DNA from 2 places in the Paenibacillus sp. 01T443 genome. Region 2 is predicted to be linked to the other one. Evidence: a T-box and tRNA genes for the amino acid it is inferred to sense, from the RefSeq annotation. Region 2 holds a T-box; the other holds one or more tRNA genes.
The links. A T-box is a leader RNA that pairs with one kind of tRNA and senses whether it is charged. The one in region 2 lies ahead of AC1DLI_RS26365 (valine--tRNA ligase), so its partner is inferred to be a tRNA-Val.
Positions count from the first base shown of each region.

Region 1 (4,196 bases), on a different contig from region 2:
TTAGAGAGGCTGGATGACTTTTTTGATGTCCGTCCGCTTGAGCCGAATAAAGACATCGAGCTTCACGAAGGGTTGAAGGTTAAGCTGCTGCAAACCAAACATATCGTGAATAAACCTAGCTATTCTTTTTTGTTTAACCAAAGCTTCTTCTACACGGCTGATATGCGGTTCGATCCTGTGCTTCTTCAGCAGCTGGTTGATGAAGGCGTCATGACGATCTACCATGATTGTCAGCTTGAAGCGCCAGGCGTCGTCCATGCTTCCCTAGAAGAGCTGTTAAGCCTTCCTGAAGAGATACAAAGGAAAACATGGCTTATGCATTATGGCGACGCGATAGAGCAGTATAAAGGCCATACGGGAGCCATGCGAATAGTCGAACAGCATAAGACCTATGAAATCAAATAACCGCAAGAAAGGCGCCGCATGACTTGCATGCAGGCGCCTTTCTTTAATTGTAAATAAATTCTAATTTATTTTACCCCATTAATTAATCATTCTAAAAGGTAGGCAGCTGATCCAAATTGTTTGTCGGATCCCCGTCAGCGTCGCCGCGGATATAAAACTCGCCATCTCTGCCCTTAAAGGTGTTCACACCTGCAATATGCCCTGCTTGTACTTCTTGAAGTGCCGTAACATAATCAAGCACCCGGCCGCTGTTCGTTTTAAAAGCTGTAAGATCGCCGTCTCCATCCTTTTGCACAGCAACGATTTGCTCCCTCGTATCTTGTCCACTGTTCATGTCGCTCATGATTACTAGCCCCTCTCAGAATAGAAGATTGTACAGCCAACTTTTATCCTGCCCTTCTCGGCACCCTTTTTATGCATTAAAGCAAACAAAAAAATCCGACGAGCCCGCATCTATCGCGATCGCCGGATTTTCGTATTATTTTCTTTTAATTGCGTCAGCCGGAAGTCTCCTTCTCCATACGAACTGCTCATCATGCGATAAGGTATCCCGAATAGCGAATTTAGCCACAGAACCGATAACAATACCGATAATTCCAAACATCCCTAATAGCCAAATAGCTAAGTAGGCATACTGTGCAGCCAACACGAACCGCCTCCTGCGCGCTTTCTATAAAGGTATGCAGGAAAGTTTTCCTTTAGTATACGTTTCCAACATGCATACTCATTTGTAAAAAGCTCATACTAATCGACAGACATTGGATAACAATGCTAGCGTGAAACCATACATTAAGGGAGGCACAACCATGCTTGAAAATGTAGAGAGCAATTACAATTGTTCAAATGCTTCGACTGATTTACCCAACTTGCTTCAGGAACTGCAACAGCTGGAGCAAAACGCACACAGCGATCAAAGCGAGGAACAACTGCAGCAATTAAATCGAATCCGAAACCAAATTCATTTTATTCGCAATAAATGCGATATTCCGCAATGAGCCATAATTAAAGGCGGTCGTTTTGCGGAAATATATGAGCACAATTATTATGTGAAGACATATAAATGCTTATATATTAAATAAACCCCTCCCACTTGCCGATATATTAAGTAGGAGGTGAATGATGGATATAGCAGCAGCTTCCATGACGATGAGTCAGAACCGTTTAGCTCTAGCAGCCAGCATCCGTGTCATGTCTTTGAGCAAAGACATAGCTATGCAGCAAGGAAAAGACCTCGTTCAAATGTTGAAAAATGCTCAGCCGAATTTAGGCAATAACCTTGATATTCACGTATAAATTTTCCCCCGCGGGCAGGTATGCCTTAGGGGGTTCTTCCTCAACGCTTGTGATCCCAACTTTGCCGTTTTAAGCTTGAATTGTTTCATAATACAATTATAGGTGTAGATAATCGAATACGAAGGCTTCAAAGTTATGCATTGTTCAGAAAACTAACAAAAACCTAATTGCTTTTTGGAAAAATTCTAACAACCTTCGTTTATCCTTAATTTATACAAATGATAAGTTGGAGGGATTATGATGGAAAATAATTTTTACCAGCAGAAAATTGAAGAAATGAGAGCGGAAATGGTACGATTATTTGAAGCTTGTAATAACTTCACCGATCATGCTGTTATCAAAATCAGTCAGGAGCTTGACCATCTCCTTAACGAATATTCAGGCAGTCTGGCCAAATAGTCGAGGATAATAAGCAGCACTGCAATTAATCCTTATCTCGGCCCTCTCGACCATCATGCTAACTTTCAATAAAAAAGTGTTGACTTCGCATCTTCACCCTGCTATATTATTAATTGTCGCTAATATGATCTGGTAGCTCAGCTGGGAGAGCACTATCTTGACAGGGTAGGGGTCACAGGTTCGAACCCTGTTCAGATCATAATTTTCAGAACCCGCAATCCTTTGTACCATAAGGGATTGCGGGTTTTTCCTTTTCCTGTTTAACCTGTGTTTCCACAGTCCATTTTATAATTGGTGCGATTCACTTTGAAGAATTCAAAGAATAACTTTGTTGTTGCTATAGAACATCTCACCGAAAGCATCAGCTGTATCCTGCTGCATATGTGGTGAAATATGCGCGTATCTATCAAGCGTTTTCACGCTGGACCCTCCCATGCGTTCAGCAATCCTTTTGTTGTTTTCACGCATCTCCAACAGCATTACGACATGAGTGTGGTGTGTCTAAGATCATGAAACCTTATTTTTTCTAACGGTTCTTCATTGGGCTGTAATTTTTTATTAATATTATTAACTATGCGACTAAATGACCTAATAATGTTTCTGGGAGATACCGGGGTTCCGCTTTGGGTGCGAATTAATAAATTGTGATTTTCATAAATCTCCCCGGCTTTAAGCTTCTCCATTTTGTTACGTCTAATAACTTTCACTAGTTGTTTTAAAGTTACCTTGTCTATTCCGATTGATCGACGGCTTGACTTAGTTTTAGTCTTGAAATGCAATTTATTACCCTTGTGATTAAGAGTTCTAATAATGCCAAGTGAATTTGTTAATAAATTTAATTCGTTTTCATCATAACTATCTGATTAACGCGCTCTCTTTTATAGAGAGCTTTTTTTGTGCTTCAATATTCAAATGGTGTTCATTTTCAACTTAATTTAACCGATATTTATAGTTCAACATCTAAATGAAGGAGCATTAATCCATGAGCACAAAAATCGGTCTATTAATCAAGGATGCGAGAATCAAACATGGCTTAAGTCAACGTCAGCTGGCAAAGCTGATCGGGATTAGCCAATCGTACATTGGGAAAATCGAGATTGGTGAGAAAAACCCAGGATTATCAGTAATGCACAAACTAGAAGAGTTGTTTAATATTGATAACGGAGAGCTTTTTGCAGCGGCAAATTTTAGCTCTTATAATAATTTAGATTAATCCGGAGTGTTAGGAATGACCATTTTGAGGTTATTCTCGACATAGTCATTCATTTCGGGTTACATGCCGAAATGATATTCAATATTCAGTTCTGTACCGCCAACCATAAACGTCCTCCATCCATAACGCGAGTTATATTGACGCTTAGCTCCGGTTGATTCTCGAATAATTCACTCAATTCAGCTTCCATTTCTTCGTAAGTGTGAAATTCGTATTCCATGCCGTTATCCTCCCGATGTATTTCAGTATTCAAACAACAATCGTGAAGATCATGCTATAATCTCAAAAAGGGGTGATATCATTGGGTTTCTTAATCGTTGTCGTTATTTTTGCAGTGTTATTTGGTCTTTTCAAAAAGAAGAAGTGATTCAATATTCAACCAATGTTCAAACAATCAATTGCGTCAGAACGCTTTTAAGGCGATCATTGGCTATGGCGATTTACCGTTGCTCCTTCTCTATCTCAACGAAGTCCCTGTTGCATCCGGCTGCTGCCACAGCAGTTGTTCCGCTGCCGATGCAGTTGTCCAGAATCACATCCCCCTCGTTCGTGTACGTCCGAATGAGATATTCGAAGAGTGCTACAGGCTTCTGCGTCGGGTGGTACCGTTCTTTATCCCTCGGATAGTACAGAACGTCCACTGGATAACGGTCCGTTTGCCCTCCGCCTTCGGTACCGATGGACGTCTTCCCGTAGTTGCTGCCATCGCTTGAATGCTTTTTGTAGCGATTGACCGATTTATGACCGCTGGTCTTTTGCGGGTTGTACTTTGGTAGGCTTTTGTAGAAGACAAGCACGTTTTCATGGACCTTCAACGGCGATCTTTAATCAAGCGATTGTACTCTGACCAAAGCCTGTCCAGCGGAATAACGCTATCCCAAGAATT
Region 1 covers NZ_JBFTPE010000008.1:320,893-325,088, forward strand. Annotated here, with positions in the region: gene AC1DLI_RS15325 (MBL fold metallo-hydrolase) at 1-405, shown strand, start outside; gene AC1DLI_RS15330 (DUF3892 domain-containing protein) at 497-748, opposite strand; gene AC1DLI_RS15335 (hypothetical protein) at 884-1,054, opposite strand; gene AC1DLI_RS15340 (DUF2524 domain-containing protein) at 1,212-1,400, shown strand; gene AC1DLI_RS15345 (YjfB family protein) at 1,525-1,698, shown strand; gene AC1DLI_RS15350 (aspartyl-phosphate phosphatase Spo0E family protein) at 1,939-2,097, shown strand; tRNA gene AC1DLI_RS15355 (tRNA-Val) at 2,224-2,296, shown strand; gene AC1DLI_RS15360 (helix-turn-helix transcriptional regulator) at 3,080-3,310, shown strand; gene AC1DLI_RS15365 (hypothetical protein) at 3,396-3,530, opposite strand; gene AC1DLI_RS15370 (DNA methyltransferase) at 3,751-4,125, opposite strand; gene AC1DLI_RS15375 (hypothetical protein) at 4,122-4,196, opposite strand, start outside.
Region 1: it has a tRNA-Val gene. The T-box ahead of AC1DLI_RS26365 (valine--tRNA ligase) is inferred to sense a tRNA for this amino acid. The anticodon was not compared.

Region 2 (12,849 bases):
GCAAGTGATAGACGAACTGAAACGGATTAGCGAAAAGCATGGCTTTGATTACACGTTTGAAGTGAAAAAGATCGTGACCAAGGGAGATCGTATTCTCGATGTTACATTGTCCAAGGTTGGCGGGAAAGGCTTGTTTGTAAAAGAAATCGAACAAGCGCTCGTGGATGGAGAGATCGATTTGGCGGTTCATAGCATGAAAGACATGCCTTACGAGCTGCCGGAGGGTTTAATGAACGGAGCGACTCCAAGGCGCGTTGATCCGAGAGACTGCCTCGTTACCCGCCAAGGTGGCGGGCTTGATGATTTGCCTCAAGGCGCGAGAGTGGGAACAAGCAGTCTTCGCCGCTCATGCCAGTTGAAAAACGCCAGGCCGGACCTGCAGTTGGAATCCATTCGCGGAAACATTGATTCGCGTATCCGAAAGCTGGAAACCGAAGGCTTCGACGCGGTTGTGCTTGCAACTGCAGGTCTAACGCGCATGGGTTGGCAGGATCGTATATCCGCGAATATACCCGTAGATATATGCTTGCCTGCTGTCGGTCAAGGTGCGCTTGGCATAGAATGCCGTGAGAATGACCAGCAGATTCGTGAGCTGCTTGCGTTATTGAATGACAAGGAAACCGAGCTTACCGTTCGGGCAGAACGAAGCTTTTTAGGCTCACTGAACGGCGGTTGCCAGGTTCCTATTGGTGCATATTGCATCATGGGCGATGAGGTTGAGGGCCAAAAAGGCATTCGCAATCTGACGATGACAGGAATGGTCGGCTCGCCTGACGGAGCAACGTTGCTGAAAGAAGTCATGCAGGGGACTGACCCTGAGCAGCTGGGCAAGGATGTTGCGGCGGCACTCGTAGCACGCGGTGCGGACCGCATTTTAGCTGAAATTGGGGGATGACAGACTTGGACAAGGGGAAGGTATACTTGGTTGGCGCTGGACCGGGAGATCCAAAGCTGATCACGGTGCGAGGCCTGCAATGCTTAGAGGAATGTGACGTCGTCGTATACGACCGTTTGGCAAGCCCGAGATTGCTTCGCTATGTGAAGCCGGGGACGGAGCGAATCTATGTAGGAAAGCTGCCAGACCGCCATACGATGAAGCAGGAGGAAATTAACCAGCTTCTCGTGGACTTAGCGCTGCAGGGCAAGATTGTCACGCGCCTGAAAGGCGGCGATCCGACGATATTCGGACGCGTTGGCGAAGAAGCTGAGCTGCTCTATGATAACGGAATCGAGTTTGAGATCATACCGGGCATAACCTCTGCGATTGCCGTTCCTGCATATGCAGGGATCCCGGTTACACACCGTGACTTTGCTTCATCCTTGTCCATTATTACGGGCCATGAGAGCCCGGATAAGCTTGACCGTTCCATTCATTGGGATAAAGTAACAAATGCAACGGGAACGCTTATTTTTCTAATGGGCGTTGCCAAAATAGGATATATTGCCGATCAGCTTATGAAGCATGGCAAACCGCCGCAAACGCCGGTAGCGCTTGTGCGCTGGGGTACCCGAGTGGAACAGCGTACCATTGTCGGGACGCTGGAAACGATCGAAGAGATCGTTAAAGCGGCTAATTTCCAACCTCCGGCCGTTATTGTCGTTGGTGAGGTTGTGCTTCAGCGTGAAAAGCTGAAATGGTATGAGAACAAGCCGTTGTTCGGTTTGCGCGTGCTTGTAACGAGGGCTAGAGCGCAGGCGAGCGAGCTTGCGGATCAGATCGAAACGCTAGGCGGAGAGCCGTGCGAGTTTCCCGTCATTGAGACGATCGAGCCGTCCGCTCCCGATGTGGTTGAAGCCCTTCGCGAGAAGCTTGAGCTTGCTGAGCAATATAACTGGCTTATGTTCACCAGTGTGAATGGCGTAGAGTATTTCTTTGGCTGGCTTCGTAAATTCCAGATCGATATCAGAAGATTTTTTGGCGCAAAAATTGCAGCGGTAGGCCCCAAGACAGCGGCAGCATTAGCCGCTCATGGTTTAATGGCCGAGGAGCTTCCGCTAAAATTCCATGCGGAAGGACTGCTTGAGCAGCTTCGGCCGCAGCTGAAGGCGGGAGAGCGAGTACTGCTGCCGCGAGGCGATCTTGCCCGCGAAGTCTTGCCGCGCGAGCTGAACGCCTTGGGCCTGCTTGCCACAGAAATAGATGTGTATGAAACCGTGCTTGCAGAACAGCAGGATGAGCTGGCGCTGGAATGGATACTCGAAAAGGCGATTCATATGATCACGTTTACGAGCTCTTCCACCGTAACAAATTTGCTTGAAGTGTTAAGACGCAAAGGGATTACGAATCCGGTGGAGTTTCTTGCGGGTATTCCGATTGCCAGCATGGGTCCCATAACGACAAAGACCGTAATCGCTGCTGGGCTAAAGGTAACCATCGAGCCGGAGGATTCAACATTGGACGGCCTCCTCCAGGCAATCGTTGATTATCAGCAAAAACAACTAGCAATAACGGTAAGGGAGGAATTATAAATGATGAGCTTTCCGACAGTAAGAAACCGCAGATTGCGCAAAACCTCCGCTCTTCGGAACCTGGTAAGGGAAACGGCGCTGAGCGTGAATGATTTTATTTATCCGATTTTCGTAACCCACGGTCAAAATATAAAAGACGAAATTCCGTCAATGCCTGGCGTTTATCATCTTTCGATGGATCTTTTGGAGCAAGAGATCCGCGAGGTTGTGGCAGCGGGTATCCAATCCGTACTGCTCTTCGGCCTTCCGGAGCATAAGGATGCGCTGGGTACCTCGGCATATGCTTCGAATGGCATCGTTCAACAGGCCATTCGTGCTGTAAAAGAATGGGCGCCGGGGCTTGTGGTCGTTGCGGACACCTGCTTATGTCAATTTACCGATCACGGCCATTGCGGCATCGTTCATTTGCATGAAGAATCAGGTATAGCTGAAGTAGATAACGACTCTTCCTTGGATTTGCTGGTACAGACCGCAGTGTCGCAAGCAGAAGCCGGCGCTGATATTATCGCGCCTTCGAATATGATGGACGGCTTCGTGCTCGCAATTCGTCAAGGGCTTGATGATGCAGGCTTCAGCGATGTTCCGATCATGTCGTATTCGGTGAAATTCGCTTCGGCCTACTATGGCCCTTTCCGGGATGCAGCCCATTCCGCGCCGCAATTCGGCGACCGCAAAACATATCAGATGGATCCGGCTAATGTGCGCGAGGCGCTGCGGGAAGCGGAGACAGACATTGCGGAGGGCGCTGACATGCTGATGGTAAAGCCTGCACTGGCCTATTTGGATATTTTGAGACTGTTGAAGGATAAATATAATTTGCCGGTTGTCGCTTATAATGTAAGCGCTGAGTACTCGATGGTAAAAGCAGCATCCGCTAATGGCTGGATCGACGAGAAATCGATCGTATTAGAAACCCTGTTAGGCATGAAACGCGCTGGCGCCGATCTCATCATCACGTATCATGCGAAGGATGCGGCACGCTGGTTAAAGGGAGAGGTGTAGGCAGATGAAAGATCATTCGAATCTTAGAAATGACGCACGCTCAGTTGCTGCATTCGCAAGAGCGAAGAAGGTTATACCTGGCGGTGTGAACAGCCCCGTTAGAGCTTTCAAATCGGTTGGTTTGAACCCTGTTTATATGGAACGAGGACAAGGGAGCCGCATTTATGATATCGATGGCAACAGCTATATTGATTACGTAGCTTCATGGGGACCGCTCATCATGGGTCATGCCCATCCGGAGGTCGTGGAAGCCATTAAACGGACGGCCGAAAAAGGGACAAGCTTTGGCGCCCCTACCGAGCTGGAAACGTTGATGGCTGAGCTCGTTTGCGAGCGTGTTCCTTCGGTGGATATTGTCCGCATGGTAAACTCGGGTACGGAAGCAACCATGAGTGCGTTAAGACTCGCGCGCGGATACACGAAGCGCAGCAAGATTTTGAAATTTGAAGGCTCGTACCACGGTCATGCGGACAGCTTGTTGATCAAAGCAGGCTCAGGTGTTGCAACGCTTGGCCTGCCTGACAGCCCGGGTGTACCTGAGCACGTAGCTTCGCATACGATTACGGTGCCTTACAACGATATCGAATCGGTAAAGCTCGCTTTCGAGAAGTTTGGCGAAGAGATTGCATGCGTTATCGTTGAGCCGGTTGCCGGTAATATGGGCGTCGTTCCGCCATTGCCCGGTTTTCTGCAGGGACTTCGGGACGTAACGGCGAAGTACGGCACTGTTCTTATTTTTGACGAGGTAATGACTGGCTTCCGTGTAGGCTACAGCTGTGCGCAAGGACTTTATGACATCCAGCCGGATCTTACCTGCTTCGGCAAGGTAATCGGCGGTGGCTTGCCTGTTGGCGCTTATGGCGGAAAGCGTGAGCTGATGGAGCTGATTGCGCCTAGCGGTCCTATCTATCAAGCGGGTACTTTATCCGGTAATCCGCTTGCGATGGCTGCAGGCTATGCGACGCTTAGTCTGCTTACACCTCAGCTTTATGAGCAATTGGAACGTCAAGCGGTGAGACTGCAGCTTGGCTTTGAAGCGAATGCGCGCAAGCATGGCATTCCGAACACGATCAATCGCGTGGGCTCGATGGTATGTCCGTTCTTCACCGATTCGACCGTCATAAACTTTGAATCCGCGAAAACCTCCGATCTCGAGCGATTTAAGGCTTACTTTGCATCGATGCTTGATTTGGGAGTTAGCGTGGCTCCTTCCCAGTTCGAGGGCATGTTCGTCTCTGGGGTTCATACGGATGAAGACATTGATGCTACGATCGAAGCGCATGATATCGCATTTAGCCGCTTGTAAGGCCAAGCGCAGCATAGGGTAGAGGATTGAGGCTCGTAAGAAAGCAGAAATCCGCTGCAGTAATTACAATTGGGAGGAAAATGACATGCTTGATGGTCATATGAAGAGGAACGGGCAATGGCTGGAGCTAGACAGGACAGCTATGGCAGCCATTACCGCCTCTCCAACCATTGATCCCCATTCGGAAAAGGATCCGGCAGCTCTGCCGGAGCTTGCGCAGCCGCGGGCTGGCAGCCATCCGCATCTTGTGCGGCAGTGGCTGCTGGCCCGTTCCTATTTTCCGCAGAAGTGGATTAATCGGTTATTTTCGATCGGAGGCATTCAGTGGAACGGGGAAGTGCTTCAATTGCTGGCATTCCCGCCGGTTGATCCGCGCAGCGATGCTGCATACCGAAATATTCGGCCGCATGCGCACGAGGGAATGCCTGCGGTACTTTATGAAGATGATTTCTGCATCGTGCTCGACAAGCCTGCCGGGATGGCCGTACACGGAACAGCTCCGGGACAAAGCGGCACCTTGGATGAAGCGGCAGCTAGACATCTTCTAAGTAAGGGAGATCCGCTTAATGTGCGTCACATCCATAGGCTTGATGATGATACTTCCGGCCCTGTTTTATATGCCAAAAATGATCTGGCCCAGTGGAAGCTTGACGAGGCGATGAGGTCAAAGGCAATTGATCGGCATTATATCGCTGTGGTGCAAGGGCAGCTGTCCAAGCCGAGCGGTACGATTGATGCGCCGATTGGAAAGGACCGTCATCATCGCGCAAGACGGCGGGTTTCCGAGAATGGGGATCAAGCGATCAGTCATTATGAGGTGCTTGCCTCAAATACCCAAATGTCGCTCATACGGGTAAAGCTGGAGACAGGCCGAACGCATCAAATCCGGGTTCATCTCAGCTATATCGGCCATCCGCTGATCGGGGACGGCTTATACGGTGGCGATACAAGGCTGCTGAGCCATCAAGCGCTACATGGGGAGAAGCTGGTATTTCCGCATCCTTGGACGGATTTGCTTAAGGAAGTTTCTTCGCCTTGGCCGGAGTGGCTGACTGAGCTTTCAGAAAAGATACATCATCGTTCAAAATGATAGTCATGCTCCTGCCCAACCTACCATATAGATAAGTAGTGAATGTAATGTTAGACCAAGCATTCAGTATGAGAGGGGAGGACTGAGGCGTGTCGGATCAAACGAACGGATTACGCTTTGACGTGTATGAGCGCGTCCATTTGCCCGATGATGTTGCGGCAATTGACGAGCTGGAGGAAATTGAGCTTGTTCCCCGTATTCAGGTGATCGATCAGGGGGATCATGCCGTGCTTAGAGGGCAGCTTCTTTTGAGCGGGGTATATAGGAGTCAAAATGATTCCGAAAACTCGTTGACGCTGGAGCATTGGATTCCCGTCGAAATTACGCTTCCGATGAACCGAATATCACGACTGGACGATATTTCGATTGAAATTGATAATTTTGACGTCGATTTATTGTCCGCGCGCACCTTAAACATTACGGGCGTTTTATCTCTGCGCGGGATTTCTGCCCAGCCGGTTCAAGAGCATGAGGAAATCTGGCGCGAAGAGCCATTCACTGTCGTGCATCAGCGGGAAGCATTTGACKAACGCGCAGCGGAGTTTTTTAACAACCAGAATGCCGCTAACGAACAGCCGTACATACTACCGGAAGAGCAACAATTTGCTGCGCAAGAAGAGGTTCCATACCTGCAGCAGCCGGAATTGTCGGATGAGTCGGAGGCAACCGTTACGATCTCTTCTATAGCTTCCGAGTCAGGCTGGTCATCATCCCAGTTGTTCGCGACTCCGGGTCAACAGACAGAAGAAGAAGAAGAGGCTGAACTGGCTGACGAGCGGGAAATCACGTTAGCCTCTCAGCAAACCAGCAGCGAGGGATGGCTTGCAACGTCCTCAACGTTTGCGAATGCCGCTCCGAACGTCGAGCAGAACGAATCCGAGTTTATCAGCTCGCAGCCAGCGTTTGATCAGGAGCGGGAAGAGCAGGAGTTGGAGCCGGAGCCGGAAGCAAACGAGCCGCCTCCTTCGCCTTTTGCAGAAGCATTGCCGCCTCAAAGGATTGAACCTGAACCGGAGAAACAGGAGGTGCGGATTGCTCTTACAGGCAAGCAGCCTCAGGACGGAACGGGTTCGCCAGCCGATATCGGTATTCTCACGCTGCTGCAGACGAGCAGGCGGGAGCAAGCGGTTCGCGAGGCTGCCGAGCAAGTGATCGCTCAGCAGCGGGCAGATGAACAAGCAAGGGTGCAAGCATCAGGAGACGAGATTGAATGGAAAAACTTATTTCTTGGCAAACGCTCTGAGGATACGGAATTTCGAAAAATCAGAATGTGTATCGTGCAGCGGGATGAGACGCTCGACGTCATCGCCTCTAGATACAGCTTAAATCCGAGAKAAATTCTAATTTATAACCGTTTGGATGATTCCGGCGTGTCGGAAGGACAGCTGCTTTACATTCCATAACGGTCAGGAAGGTCGGAAATGCCCTTATTGCTCAAAAAGTTGAGCAATAGGGGCATTTCTTGCGTTAGTTTGGTTGACTCAGCCGTATAACAAAGGTATGATTAAAGGTATATATGCGTTATAACGACGTTGAAGGGGAATAGTATGCAGCAAAGCCTTCAGAGAGTGGAACCGTTACGCTGAGAGGTTCCGCAGGAAGTGACTGCTACGAGTCGCCCCAGAGTTGCCTGAGCCAAGTATGAGCAACCTGTGCTCTACCGAAGTCAGGCCGGCCGCAGCCGTTATCTGTTTGAGTGTCATGCGGATCTTGTTGTTCGCGTGGAACAAAGGTGGTACCACGGAAGCTAAACCTTTCGTCCTTTATGATAAGGGCGGTAGGTTTTTTTTGTTTTTGTAGATCGATTTATGGAGGATGGAACGAATGTCAGAAAATCAAACGACAACTGCAATGCCGACAACTTATGATCCGAAGGCAGCTGAGCAGAAATGGTACGATTACTGGATGCAGGGAAAATTTTTCGAGGCAGGCAAACGTCCGGATGCAGAAACCTACACGATTGTCATACCGCCGCCTAACGTTACCGGAATGCTGCATATCGGTCATGCGTTAGATTTTACACTGCAGGATATTTTGATCAGAACGAAGCGGATGCAGGGGTATGATGCGCTTTGGCTGCCGGGTACAGACCATGCGGGGATAGCGACTCAGACAAGAGTGGAGCAAAAGCTGCGAGAGCAAGGGATCTCTCGTTATGATCTAGGTCGTGAAGCATTCCTAGAGAAGGTGTGGGAATGGAAGGATGAGTACGCGAATACGATTCGTGACCAATGGGCGAAAATGGGCCTTTCCCTGGATTATTCAAGAGAGCGGTTTACACTAGACGAAGGCCTTTCGAAGTCTGTTCGCGAGGTGTTTGTTCGTCTTTATGAGAAAGGTCTTATTTATCGCGGCAAAAAAATCATAAACTGGGATCCTGCCGCACGCACGGCGCTATCCGATATCGAGGTTGAGCATAAAGAGATTAACGGCCATTTGTATCATCTCAACTATCCGCTCAAAGACGGATCAGGCTTTATCACCGTAGCAACGACACGGCCGGAGACGATGCTGGGAGACTCAGCGGTAGCCGTTCATCCCGAGGATGACCGCTATAAGCATTTGATTGGTCAAATGATCGTGCTTCCGGTTGTTGGGCGTGAGATCCCGATTATTGCCGATGAGTATGTAGATAAAGAATTTGGTTCAGGCGCTGTGAAAATAACGCCGGCGCATGACCCGAATGATTTTGAGGTTGGCGAGCGCCACAGCCTGCCGCAAATCATTGTCATGGACGAGACGGGCACGATGAATGCAGAAGCAGGACCGTATCAAGGCCTTGACCGCGCGGACTGCCGCAAGCAGCTCGTTAAAGATTTGCAGGAGCAAGGCGTATGCATCCAAATCGAAGATCATGTGCATCAGGTTGGACACAGCGAGCGCAGCGGCGCGGTAGTTGAGCCGTATCTTTCCACGCAATGGTTCGTAGCCATGAAGCCGCTGGCTGAAGCAGCGATTGCTGCCCAGAAGGCTGGTAAAGGCGTTAACTTCGTACCGGAGAGATTCGAGAAAATCTATTTGCACTGGATCGAAAACGTACGCGACTGGTGTATTTCCAGACAGCTGTGGTGGGGCCACCGGATTCCGGCTTGGTACGATGAAGCGACCGGCGAGATGCATGTATCCCGCGAGGACATGGCGGGAGAACACCTTAGCCAGGACAATGACGTGCTTGATACGTGGTTCAGCTCCGCGCTGTGGCCGTTCTCCACACTAGGCTGGCCGGAACAAACGGAGGATCTCAAGCGTTTTTATCCAACGGATGTGCTTGTAACGGGCTATGATATCATCTATTTCTGGGTGGCTCGGATGATCTTTACCGCGCTTGAGTTTACGGATCAGTCGCCGTTCAAGGATGTGCTGATTCACGGTCTCGTTCGCGACTCTGAAGGCCAGAAGATGTCGAAGTCGAAGGGCAATGGCGTTGATCCGCTTGAGGTTATTGAGAAATACGGCGCGGATGCGATGCGCTATATGATTTCTACAAGCAGCACACCGGGACAGGATTTGCGTTTCCGCTGGGAGAAGGTTGAGCAAGCGCGCAACTTTGCGAACAAGATATGGAATGCCTCACGCTTTGCGCTGATGAATCTAGAAGGCGTTGAAGCTGAGGATATTGATATTACGGTTAACCTTGGCACAGCAGATCGTTGGATTTTGCATCGCTTGAATGAAACCGTTCGTGATGTGACCCGTCTAATTGAGAGCTATGAATTTGGTGAAACCGGACGGATTTTGTATAACTTCATATGGGATGATCTCTGTGACTGGTATATTGAATTCGCTAAGCTTAGCCTTTACGGTACGGACGAGGCGGCTAAAAAGGCAACGCAATCGGTACTCGCGTACGTACTTGACCGCACGCAGCGCCTGATTCACCCGTTCATGCCGTATATCAGTGAAGAGATTTGGCAGCATTTGCCTCATAAAGGCGACACGATCACGTTGGCTGAATGGCCTGTGTATGATACGGCGCTTGATGCGCCGGATGCCGTTAAAGAGATGGAGCTGTTAATGGAAATGATCCGTGCGGTACGCAACATCCGTGCGGAAGTAAACGTGCCGATGAGCAAAAAGATTGAAATGCTGATCAAGCCGTCCAGTGAAGCGGAAGCCGCGATTATGTCCCGCAATGAAGAGTTCATTAAACGTTTCTGCGGTACTTCAAGTTTGGAGACAGGTCTGCATATCAGTGCCCCAGACAAAGCTATGACAGCTATCCTAACCGGAGCAGAGCTTTATTTGCCGCTTGCAGGTTTGATCGATATCGAACAAGAGATCGCCCGTCTCGAAAAGGAGCACCAGCATTTGAATGCTGAGGTGGAGCGGGTTGAGAAGAAGCTTGGCAACGAAGGTTTTGTAGCGAAAGCACCGGCTAAAGTCATTGACGAAGAACGCGCCAAAATGAACGATTATGCAGACAAACGCGACAAAGTACTAGCTAGAATTGCGGAATTGCGCGGATAACGCTGCAAACGGAAGAAGGAACGATTAGGATGACGAATCAACAGATAGAGCAGCGGCCTGCAGGGCCGCTGCAATCCTACCGGGAAGCGGTGGATTGGATTACAGGGCTAATTCCGTTTGGTATTCGTCCAGGTCTTGAGCGGATTGAAAAGCTGATGGAGCTGCTAGAGAATCCACATCGCAGGCTGAAGTTTATTCACATTGCAGGAACGAACGGCAAAGGTTCGACATGCGCATATTTGACCAGCGTATTGCTGCGCAGCGGATACGACGTAGGAACCTTTACATCACCGTATATAACGAAATTCACGAATCGCTTTCAATATAACGGCATCGATATCGACGAAGAAACGCTTCTCAGGCTTGCGAATGAGCTGAAGCCTCATGTTGAGGCGCTTGCAGAAACGGAGCTTGGCTCGCCGACAATGTTTGAAGTATCGACCGCGCTTGCCATCCTTTTTTACGCGAAGGTTACTTATCCCGATTATGTCGTATGGGAAACAGGGCTTGGCGGACGGCTTGACGTGACGAATATCGTACAGCCGGTTGTTACGGTAATTACGAATATCGGTCATGATCATATGGATCGGCTGGGCGATACAATCGCAGCAGTTGCCAGCGAGAAGGCCGGCATCATCAAAGCGGGCATACCGGTCATTAGTGCGGTAGCACAGCCTGAGGCGATTGATGTGATCAAGCGTGTCGCTGCGGATAAGAAAAGTACGCTCTACCTGCTGGGTGAGCAATTCCATGAAACCGCGCTGTCGGTTCAAGAAAATGAACAAACCTTCCGTTTCGAAAATTTATTCCGAAGCATTGAGCCGTTAACCATTACGCTGAACGGCGCGCATCAACGAACGAATGCAGCCGTAGCGGTTATGACCCTCGAGGTGCTGCGTCAGTACAATGCGCTTGTTGTTGAGGATGAAATTTTAGCTGAAGGCCTTAAGGCAGCCGCATGGCCTGGACGTCTGGAAATGGTATCTCAGCAGCCTCGTATTCTTATTGACGGGGCACACAATCCAGAAGGCGCAGAATCGCTGGCGGATGCGCTAAAAAACACTTACAAGTATGATCGTTTGCATCTTATGATGGGTATGCTGGAGAATAAGAATCATCAGGATGTACTTAAGCATATACTACCAATAGTGGATACGCTTATTGTGACCGAGCCTGATTTTCGAATGAAAAAAGATGCCCCAGCTTTAGCTGATTTGGTCAATGAAATGCGGCAGCAGCAGCCTGATAAGTATGATTTCGAGCTTGTAGTGGAACAGAATTGGCATACAGCATTACAAAAACTACAACAGTTAACCGGGGAAACAGACCTTGGGGTCGTAACAGGCACGCTTTATTTAATAGCTGACGTTCGCTCCCGCATTTTGTATAACTCGGATTCTGAAAAAGGTTGGTGAACCGTCTTTGAATACGGCAGAACACGTTCATTTCATCGGAATCGGCGGTTACGGAATGAGTGCCATTGCCCGCGTTATGCTGGAAATGGGCTATAAGGTGACCGGATCCGATGTCGCGCGTCAAGAATTAACAGAGAAGCTTGCAGCAAATGGTGCCAGCATTTATATCGGTCATCAGCCGGAGCATGTAAAGGGAGCAGATTTGGTCGTTTATTCAACGGCCCTCTCCAAGGATAACGTTGAACGGAAGGCTGCAGAGGAGCTAAACATCCCTGTTTTGCACCGATCACAAATGCTCGCAAGGCTGATGAATGCAGGCAAAGGGATCGCGGTAGCCGGCGCGCACGGTAAGACGACAACCTCTTCGATGATTGCGCTTGTCATGGAAAACTGCGATGCGGATCCAACCTATATTATCGGCGGAGAAATCGTTAATGTAGGGACTAACGCAAAAGCAGGCAAAGGTGAGTATGTCGTGGCCGAAGCAGATGAGAGCGATGGATCGTTTCTCCACTATCATCCAACGTTAGCTATCGTAACGAATATTGAGCCGGATCATCTTGAAAACTATGAAGGCGATTTCGGTAAGCTGAAGGCGGCTTACGTACAATTTTTGCAGCAGGTGAAAGCGGACGGAAAGGCGATTGTATGCGCGGATGACGAGACGGTTAACGAACTGATACCGCAAGTGTATAAAGGAAATATCGATAAATCGCAGCTAATCACCTACAGTATAGAAAACGAGGCAGACTATAAAGCCCATAACATCGTGCTCGGAGACCGCAAGGTATCCTTTACGATGACGCATAACGGAGCAACTCTAGGAGAAGTGGAGCTTTCGGTTCCAGGTCTTCATAATGTGTATAACGCTATGGCTACGATTATTACCTGTCTGGAATCAGGCTTGAGCTTCGACAAAATCGCGGTTGCGATTCAATCCTTTAGAGGCGCCAAGCGCCGCTTTCAGGTGATGGGTGAAGTTAATGATATTCTGGTCATTGATGATTATGCCCATCACCCGACTGAAATCAAAGCTACAATCAGTGCAGCTAAGGCAACAGGAAAACGCATTATTGCGGTATTCCAGCCGCAGCGCTATA
Region 2 covers NZ_JBFTPE010000018.1:34,002-46,850, forward strand. Annotated here, with positions in the region: gene hemC (hydroxymethylbilane synthase) at 1-895, shown strand, start outside; gene cobA (uroporphyrinogen-III C-methyltransferase) at 901-2,469, shown strand; gene hemB (porphobilinogen synthase) at 2,473-3,471, shown strand; gene hemL (glutamate-1-semialdehyde 2,1-aminomutase) at 3,476-4,777, shown strand; gene AC1DLI_RS26355 (RluA family pseudouridine synthase) at 4,863-5,867, shown strand; gene AC1DLI_RS26360 (LysM peptidoglycan-binding domain-containing protein) at 5,957-7,270, shown strand; T-box leader at 7,391-7,634, shown strand; gene AC1DLI_RS26365 (valine--tRNA ligase) at 7,692-10,334, shown strand; gene AC1DLI_RS26370 (bifunctional folylpolyglutamate synthase/dihydrofolate synthase) at 10,364-11,749, shown strand; gene murC (UDP-N-acetylmuramate--L-alanine ligase) at 11,757-12,849, shown strand, end outside.